Regions from separate parts of the Paenibacillus sp. sg306046 genome, predicted to be linked through region 2. Evidence: predicted binding sites of a transcription regulator. Region 2 holds the regulator's gene; the other holds the start of a gene.
The links. The regulator LexA, encoded in region 2, represses DNA repair genes until DNA is damaged. The targets are predictions, from matches to a motif close to CGAACATATGTTCG.
Positions count from the first base shown of each region.

Region 1 (4,627 bases), on a different contig from region 2:
CAAGCTGCTTGTATCCGCTGTGCTCATCTCGCTCGTCGAGATGGGCAAGCTGGATGCGTGGATCGCCATTGTGATTATCAGCCGGGAGTTTGCCGTGACGGGGCTGCGTCAGATTGCCCTGCTCGAAGGGATCGTGATGGCGGCGAGCAAGTGGGGCAAGTGGAAAACCGGCGTCCAGATTACGGCTATTATTGCGCTGCTGATCAATAATTTCCCGTTTGCCTTCATTGACTTCCGGTTCGATCTGCTGGCGAGCTGGGTAGCGGCTGTCATTACGCTTTATTCAGGCTTTGATTACTTCATCAAAAACAAACATGTGCTGAATTTCAGCGAATAGCAGCCTCAGCGCGTCAAGCGGGCTCAAGGGCGCGGTTTGCCGTCATGCTATACATAGGATGGAAGGGGATATCCCGATGAGGGCGGAAATTATTGCCGTCGGCACGGAGCTGCTGATGGGACAGATTGCAAATACGAATGCCCAATATTTATCCGGCGCGTTGGCCGAAATCGGGATCGGCGTTTATTTCCATACGGTGGTCGGCGATAATGTCGCCCGGATCAAGGATGCGCTGGTCATTGCCAAACGCCGTGCGGATGTCATTATTTGTACCGGAGGTTTGGGCCCGACGCAGGATGATCTGACCAAGGATGTGCTTGCGGACGTGCTGGGACGCGCGCTCGTGATCCACCAGCCGTCGATGGACAGCATGACGGAGTTTTTCGCAAGCCGAGGGGCGCAGATGGTGGCGAGCAACGCCAAGCAGGCCTTGATGCTTGAAGGCAGCGATCCGCTGGCGAATACGACGGGACTGGCCGTCGGCAGCGCGCTTACCGTGGACGGGACGCATTATATCGTATTGCCGGGTCCGCCGCGCGAAATGAAGCCGATGTTTGACGACGAGGCGCGGCCTTGGCTGCAGTCCCGGTCCAGGGAGCTGCTGCCGCTGCATTCGGTCATGCTGAAGTTCGCCGGCATCGGCGAATCGCTGCTGGAAAGCCGGCTGATCGACCTGATCGACGGGCAAACGGACCCGACCATTGCTCCTTACGCCAAGGAGGGAGAAGTAGCGATACGTTTGACGACGCGAGCGGCTGACCCGGAAGCCGCCGCAGTGCGGCTGCAGCCGCTGGAAGCGGAAATTCGCCGCCGGGTCGGTGAATTTATTTATGCGGCGGCGGACATTTCGCTGGAGGAAGCAATCGTGCGCAAGCTGGGCGAGGAAGGGCGGACGCTCGCTGTCGCCGAAAGCTGCACCGGCGGGCAGCTGTCCGATCTGCTGACAGCCGTGCCAAACGGGCAGGGCGCGTTTGTAGGCGGCGTCATCTCCTATACAAATGACATTAAGCGCCGCGTGCTTGGGGTGCCTGCCGGGCTGCTGGAGGGCGAAGACGCTCCTGGCGCCGTCAGCCCGCAAACCGCTGAGGCGATGGCCGAGCGCGTCATGGAGCTGTGCGGAGCGGATTACGGCTTGTCCGTGACCGGAGTTGCCGGGCCGGCGGAAGCCGAGGGCAAGCCGGTCGGACTTGTCTATGTTGGCCTGGCGGTCCGGGGACAGTCAGCGGTCAGCGTGGAGCTGCGAATTTCCGGGACGCGGCCGATGGTCAAGCTGAGAGCAGCCAAAAGCGCGCTCTATCAGCTCTGGAAGCGGCTGAAAGATTAGTTGCCGCAGCGTGCAAGATCAAGTATAATAACGTTATGCGGAAGCACCGTAACAACCTGAACCCTTGTTACGGTTTTTGTTTGGGTTTCGATGCGAATGTATGTTCGAAAAATAGCTTGGCAAACGATGCGAAACGCGGTATGATGGTAGTATCATAGAAAATATAAGAAGAGGAAGTGAGTCTCTTGACGGATCGTAAAGCAGCTCTGGAAAATGCCCTTCGTCAAATCGAGAAGCAGTTTGGCAAAGGTTCGATTATGAAGCTGGGTGAGTCCACCCATATGCAAGTAGAGACCATTCCAAGCGGTTCGCTGGCGCTTGATATTGCACTGGGAATCGGCGGATTTCCGCGCGGACGTATTATCGAGGTGTACGGACCGGAGTCGTCCGGTAAGACGACTGTCGCGCTGCATGCGATTGCAGAGGTGCAGAAGGCGGGAGGTACGGCCGCATTTATCGACGCCGAGCATGCGCTTGATCCGCTGTACGCAAGCAAGCTTGGCATTAACATTGACGAGCTGCTGCTTTCGCAGCCGGATACGGGCGAGCAGGCGCTTGAAATCGCCGAAGCGCTCGTACGCAGCGGCGCCGTTGACATCATCGTCGTTGATTCGGTAGCGGCGCTTGTGCCGAAGGCGGAGATCGAAGGCGAGATGGGGGATTCGCACGTGGGCTTGCAGGCGCGTCTGATGTCTCAGGCGCTGCGCAAGCTGTCCGGAGCGATCAACAAGTCGAAGACGATCGCGATTTTCATCAACCAGCTGCGTGAGAAGGTTGGCGTCATGTTCGGTAATCCTGAGACGACGCCAGGCGGACGCGCCCTGAAGTTTTACTCCTCTGTACGGCTTGATGTAAGACGGATCGAAACCATCAAGCAAGGCAATGATATGGTCGGTAACCGGACTCGGATTAAAGTTGTCAAAAACAAGGTCGCTCCGCCGTTTAAACAGGCTGAGATCGACATCATGTACGGCGAAGGCATCTCGCGCGAAGGCAGCTTGGTCGATATCGCAACCGAGATGGATATTATCCAGAAAAGCGGCGCCTGGTATTCGTATAACAATGATCGCCTGGGCCAAGGGCGGGAAAATGCGAAGCAGTTCCTTAAGGAAAATGTCCATGTGGCCGATGTGATCGAGAAGAAAATTCGTGAAAATAGCAATCTGATTGCGGTATCCGGCCCGAATTCGGACGATGAGATCGAAGAGGACGAGGCGGAATTGGCAGTATTGGAATAGCGGTACCAGGCACGGGCACCTTTTCTTTCGGGAAGGGGTGCTTTTGTTTTGTTTCCGTCAAACGGCAATTTGGAGAGCGAAGGGATGAAGCGATGTTATGATGAAGGAATTTGATGAGCAGGAAACACAGCCGCCGGTGACGCTGGAAGGCATCATTACGAAGGTTGAACGCCAGCCGAGAGCCAGGCAGCGCTACAACGTTTTTTTAAACGATACGTTTGCGTTTTCCGTTCATGAGGACTTGATGATCAAGTACCGCTTGCTCAAGGGCGTTCAGATTGAAGCTGAGGAGTATACGCGGATTTTGGCTGAAGAGGAGCGGCATCGCGCGTATCTGAATGCCATTCGGCTGCTGTCCAGCAGACTGCGTTCGGAATACGAGATTCGCGAACGACTCAAGCAGAAGGAGTTCGAAGCGGATGTCATCGGGCATGCCATTGAACGGTTGCGGAATGAAGGGTATTTAAACGACGCGATGTTTGCCGAGATGCTGGCCAAGCAGCGGTCGGAGTCGCAAAAAAAAGGGCGGCATTGGATCAAGCAGGAGCTGCAGCAGAAAGGGGTCCCGAAGGAGCATATTTCATCGGCACTGGAGCAGGTGGATGAACGGACGGAAACGGAAGCGGCCTACCAGCTTGCGAGCAAACGTTATCGTAAAACCTGGGAGGAGGATGCGCAGAAGGCGCGGCGGAAAATCGCCGGATTTTTGCAGCGCCGCGGCTATTCAGGCAGTGTTGTCAGTCAAGTTATGGCTCGAATGCCACAAGCGGCAGGAGGCGGCGAGGAATGGCCGGAGCATGGCGAGGAAGGCGAATTTGACGGCGATTAAAAGGCGTACAAGCCGCTTGCTGCGGAGATTATTGAACATGCCGATGTGAACGGCTTGACAAGCTTTCTGCACAACCTATAAAATGTTGTTGTACATTCATGATTTACGGAATCGATCTTTGTCAGCCCAAAGACTCGATTCGCAAAGTAAAATCGCCAATTTTTACTTTACTAACGCAAGCTGAATGGATTAAAAAACCTGAATATCCCAAGCTTACCCCTTGGAGAAACAACGAGGGAGGTGAACTGATGCCTACGGTAATGGCCACAGTCATCTGGGTCCTAGTCGTTCTCGTTGTTGGTGCAATTTGCTTCGGGATTGGTTATTTTATCCGCAAGTCCCTTGCAGAAGCGAAAATTTCCAGTGCTGAACAAGCCGCCCAGCAAATCGTGGAAAACGCGCGCAAAGAGGCGGAAGCGCTGAAAAAAGAAACGGTTCTTGAAGCCAAAGATGAAATTCACAAGCTCCGGACCGAAGCTGAAAAAGACATTCGTGACCGTCGGAATGAAACTCAACGACAAGAAAGACGATTGTTGCAAAAAGAGGAATCGCTGGATAAAAAATTGGAATCCCTTGAACGAAAAGAAGAGCAGGTCGCCAACAAGGAGAAACGAATCGAAGAAACCCAATCGCATATTGATCAGATCTACCGTGATCAAGTATCCGAGTTGGAGCGAATTTCCGCGCTGACGATGGATGACGCGAAGCAGATCATCCTCAGCAACGTGGAGCAGGAAGTTCGCCACGAAACCGCGCAACTTATTAAAGAAATCGAACAGCAAGCCAAAGAAGAGGGCGACAAGAAGGCCAGAGACATCATTACACTTGCGATTCAGCGGTGTGCGGCGGATCATGTTGCCGAAACGACAGTATCTGTCGTGTCCTTGCCAAACGAAGAG
Region 1 covers NZ_JCAMRT010000004.1:215,230-219,856, forward strand. The annotation lists gene pgsA (CDP-diacylglycerol--glycerol-3-phosphate 3-phosphatidyltransferase) at 1-337, shown strand, start outside; gene AC6ROY_RS05890 (competence/damage-inducible protein A) at 414-1,661, shown strand; gene recA (recombinase RecA) at 1,847-2,899, shown strand; gene AC6ROY_RS05900 (regulatory protein RecX) at 2,997-3,728, shown strand; gene rny (ribonuclease Y) at 3,989-4,627, shown strand, end outside.
Region 1: the regulator LexA is predicted to act here: its motif matches at 1,755-1,768, upstream of recA (recombinase RecA).

Region 2 (4,627 bases):
CGTAGCGCGTCTGATCTGCGATATTTATTTGCCGGACGGGCGTCCGTTTCCTGGCGATCCCCGCGGCATCCTGAAGGCTGCCTTGAAGGAAGCCGAGGAGATGGGATATACCGCGATGAACGTTGGACCTGAACCGGAATTTTTCCTGTTTAAGACCGATGAGAAGGGGAACCCTACGCTGGAGCTGAATGACCAGGGCGGATATTTCGATCTGGCGCCGACCGATCTTGGCGAGAACTGCCGTCGTGAAATCGTGCTGACGCTGGAAGAAATGGGTTTTGAAATTGAAGCGTCCCACCATGAGGTAGCTCCTGGCCAGCATGAAATTGACTTCAAATATGCCGATGCTATCAAAGCTGCCGACCAAATTCAAACGTTTAAGCTTGTTGTTAAAACGGTTGCCCGTCAGCATGGCTTGCATGCGACCTTCATGCCTAAGCCGTTGTTCGGCGTAAACGGTTCCGGGATGCATGCGCACCAGTCGCTGTTCCGCGGCAATGAAAACTCGTTCTACGATGAAAGCGACAAGCTCGGCTTGAGTGCGACGGCCCGTTATTATATGGCTGGCATTTTGCGCCATGCGCGTGCATTCGCTGCGATTACGAACCCTACCGTCAACTCGTACAAGCGTCTCGTACCAGGCTACGAAGCGCCTTGTTACGTAGCTTGGTCGGCAAGCAACCGCAGCCCGATGATCCGCATCCCGGCATCCCGCGGTCTTAGCACACGCGTGGAAGTTCGCAACCCGGACCCGGCAGCCAACCCTTACCTGGCGCTTGCGGTTATGCTGAAGGCCGGCTTGGACGGGATCAAGAACAAAATGCAGCTGCCGCCTCCGACGGACCGCAACATTTATGTGATGTCCGAAGAGGAGCGGGAGGAGCAAGGTATTCCAAGCTTGCCGGTTAACCTGAAGCAGGCGCTTGACGAGTTGCTTCGCGACGATGTCATCTGCGATGCGCTGGGCGATCACGCCTTGGCTCACTTCGTTGAGCTGAAGGAAATCGAATGGGACATCTATCGGACGCAGGTACACGCTTGGGAGAGAGAGCAGTATTTAACGTTGTATTAAAAGCTGACGCAGTAACGGGGGTTCGGGAAACCGGACGCCCGTTTTTTATGTTACGGCACGCGGTTGCTCATTTTTGGACGGACTCGGGTGAATTTTACTTGGGTGCAGACAGGTTGAATGCAGGAGCAGTCAAAGCAAATGAGGAAGGGCGGTGGACACGATGGCGAACGCGATTCTTCGGGTCCAGGCAAGTTTGAGTGAAACCGAGCAGGAGCAAGTCCGGCTGCTTCACGCGCAGGCTGAGCAAGCGGACGGCTTCCAAATTCCCGTGCATCTGGATACCTCCTTCAATAGCAAGCGTGATATGCCCGCTTATTTGCTGATGGAGGAGCAAGGGCAGCTTGCCAGCTTTGTGAGCTTGTTTGCGCCGGGCTTGGATGAAGCGGAATTGTCCGGCTTTACGCGTCCGCAGAGCAGAGTCCGCGGTTATTTCACCGCTTTGGTCGCGCAGGCGGCACATTTATTGGCGCAGCATCAGATCAGGGAGCTGTTGTTTTTGACCGCGCCCGAAGCAACGGCGGCCCATTCCTTCTTGCGGCGGCTGGGAGCAGTCTATGCTTATACGGAATATACGCTTTGTCGCCAAGTTGGATCAATGAGTTCGAACGCGAAAGGGACGGGGCGAATCTCGCTGCGCAGGATCAAGCCAGGTGAAGATTTGCAGCCGTTTGCCCAGCTGTCGAATGCTGTATTTCATACCAGGATAGAGGAAGGATTGGTTCGCTTTGAGAACGGAATCGCTTCTGCCAATCGGGTGGAGTATGCAGCGATGACAGACGGCGAGCTGGCGGGCATTTGCGGCTTGCTGCTAGAAGAAGCTGAAGCTACGATGTATGGCTTCGGCATTCATCCTGCCCGTCAGCGGACTGGGCTGGGAAGGGAGCTGCTTGGTTTAATGGAACAGGAGGCTCGGGCGGCAGGCGCGACATGGCTTGTGCTGGATGTTGACAGCCGCAATGAACCGGCTTGCAGCTTGTACCGCGCCTGCGGGTTTCAAAGTCGTCTGGCGACCGACTATTACCGGGCAAGTGTGGAGGCTGTGCAGGAGCGGCTGGCGCAGGAGCATGATCCAGACATTTTGTGATTGCTCTGCTGCGCTGGGTACGGGATAAGTTTGTTAGTCCCTAGCCGCCTGAAAATTCATGGACAGTTAAAAACCCGTCAGGCTGCATCACCGGAGCATGGTGACAGTCTGACGGGTTTTGTCGTTTGGCGAACGGATGTATAGTGATCGGAAACCAGACGCTCTGTCAACCTGGCTGTTGCGTTTGGCGGAAGCGAGTTAATGAATATTGCGGAATACGCCGATGACTTTGCCGAGAATGGAGACGTTCGTTAACCGCAGCGGGTCCATCGTCGGGTTTTCCGGCTGCAGGCGAATATGGTCTTTTTCTTTGTAGAAGGTTTTGACCGTTGCTTCATCTTCTTCGGTCATGGCAACTACGATATCGCCGTTGTTGGCCGTTTGCTGCTGGCGAACGATGACATAATCGCCGTTATGAATGCCGGCATCAATCATGCTTTCGCCAATAACACTGAGCATAAACACGTTATGCTCGCCGACAAAATGCGTAGGCAGCGGGAAGTAATCCTCGATATTTTCAGTTGCCGTGATCGGAACGCCAGCTGTTACCCGGCCGATCAGCGGGACGCGGGCTACGGCGACAGCAAATGCTCCGTCACCGGATGCGCCGTCCAAAATCTCAATCGCCCGCGGTTTCGTCGGGTCGCGTCGGATCAGACCTTTTTTCTCAAGTCGTTCCAGGTGGCCATGGACAGTGGAGCTAGAGGCAAGTCCGACCGCTTCGCCGATTTCACGGACGGAAGGCGGGTAGCCCTTATCTTTTACTTCTGTTTTGATGAAGTTAAGAATCGCTTGCTGGCGAGAAGAAATTTTGCTCATCGTATCACTCCAATGATAGGGAATCGTTATGTCGAAGTATATCACAGAATAACCGTTCGTACAAACATAAGTTCGAAAAAAACGATTGACGCAAACGTTTGTTCGTGATAATTTAGGATATAGACAGAACGAATGTTTGGGGGGGCTGCGAGATGATTCAAACCATTGCATTTCAAGATACAGGTTATGGCGCCGACAGAAAAAGAGCTTTACGCAGGAGGGCCACGCGGGAGGAGCGTGTTGCTGTCATAACTGCTGCGCTTGGGGTGCTGCTTCTGACGAGCTTCCTGATCACGATGCTGCTTGATCACTCGGACGCCTATGCGGCAGGTCCACAGACGAAAGCACAGATGTCGATCGTTGTAAACAACGGGGACACGCTCTGGAGGATCGCTTCGGCACATAAATCGCCTGATGTGAACATTCAGGTTTATATATATGAAATAAAAAAGTTGAACGGAATGAAGGATTCCTCCTTGCGGTCCGGTCAAAAGCTGCTGCTTCCTTAAAAGCGCGAACGTTCGTGATTTCCGATCTCCTCAAGCCTTCTCTTGACAATACATGCCCGGAATGTCAAAGTATAATTTGAGCTATTCAGGACAAGGAAGGGGCAAGGAGGATCAGTATGCAGGAAGCGGATCACGATGAAACAGTCAAAAGGATTAATGAGCTGGCCCGCAAAGCGAAGGCCGAAGGATTAACCGAGTCAGAACTGGAGGAGCGGAACGAGCTGCGAGCCAAATATATCCAATCGTTCAAATCTTCCTTGCGCAGTCAACTCGACAATATCAAGTTTGTGGATGAGGATGACGAGAAGAAGTAAAGGGCGGGGGTCGGCATGAACTATCGGATTTTGGGGAAAAGCGGTCTTGTTGTGTCTGAGCTTTGTTTAGGTACGATGACGTTTGGTTCTTCAACGAGCGAAAGCGACTCCATCCATATGATAGACCGCTTCCTGGAGCAGGGCGGCAATTTTATTGATACCGCTAACGTGTACGTATCAGGTAAATCGGAGGAGATCGTCGGCAAAGCGATCCGCCATCGCCGTTCTGATATCGTACTGGCGACTAAGGTCAGAATGGCTGTCGGTTCCGGCGTCAATGAACGCGGTCTGTCACGCAAGCATATTTTGGATGGGGTTCATGACAGCCTGAAACGGCTGCAAACCGATTACATTGATTTGTATCAGGTTCATGTCGGGGACCACCTGACACCGATCGAAGAAACGCTGCGCACCTTGGATGATCTGGTTTCCAGCGGCAAGGTACGTTATATCGGCTGTTCGAACTTTCTCGCCTATCAATTGATGAAGGCGTTAGGGATCAGCGATTTTAACCGCTATGCGCGGTTTATTTCCGTTCAGCCGCAGTACAGTCTGGTCAGCCGTGAGATGGATCGTGAGGTTATCCCGCTTTGTCTGGAGGAAAACGTTGGGATTATTCCATGGGCGCCGCTCGGCGGCGGTTTTCTGACAGGGCGGTATGAACGCGGAGTCGAGCCAAGCGAAGGCAGGCTGGCGGCGAAAGCCGGGGAAAGCAGATGGGAGCTGCGCAGCACGGATAAAAACTTCCGTATTTTAGACGAGCTGCTGGCCGTTGCAAGAGAAACCGGCAAGTCGCCCGCTCAGATTGCTCTGAACTGGCTGATTCATC
Region 2 covers NZ_JCAMRT010000020.1:83,265-87,891, forward strand. The annotation lists gene glnA (type I glutamate--ammonia ligase) at 1-1,072, shown strand, start outside; gene AC6ROY_RS19370 (GNAT family N-acetyltransferase) at 1,233-2,156, shown strand; gene lexA (transcriptional repressor LexA) at 2,355-2,975, opposite strand; gene AC6ROY_RS19380 (LysM peptidoglycan-binding domain-containing protein) at 3,128-3,484, shown strand; gene AC6ROY_RS19385 (DUF896 domain-containing protein) at 3,601-3,798, shown strand; gene AC6ROY_RS19390 (aldo/keto reductase) at 3,814-4,627, shown strand, end outside.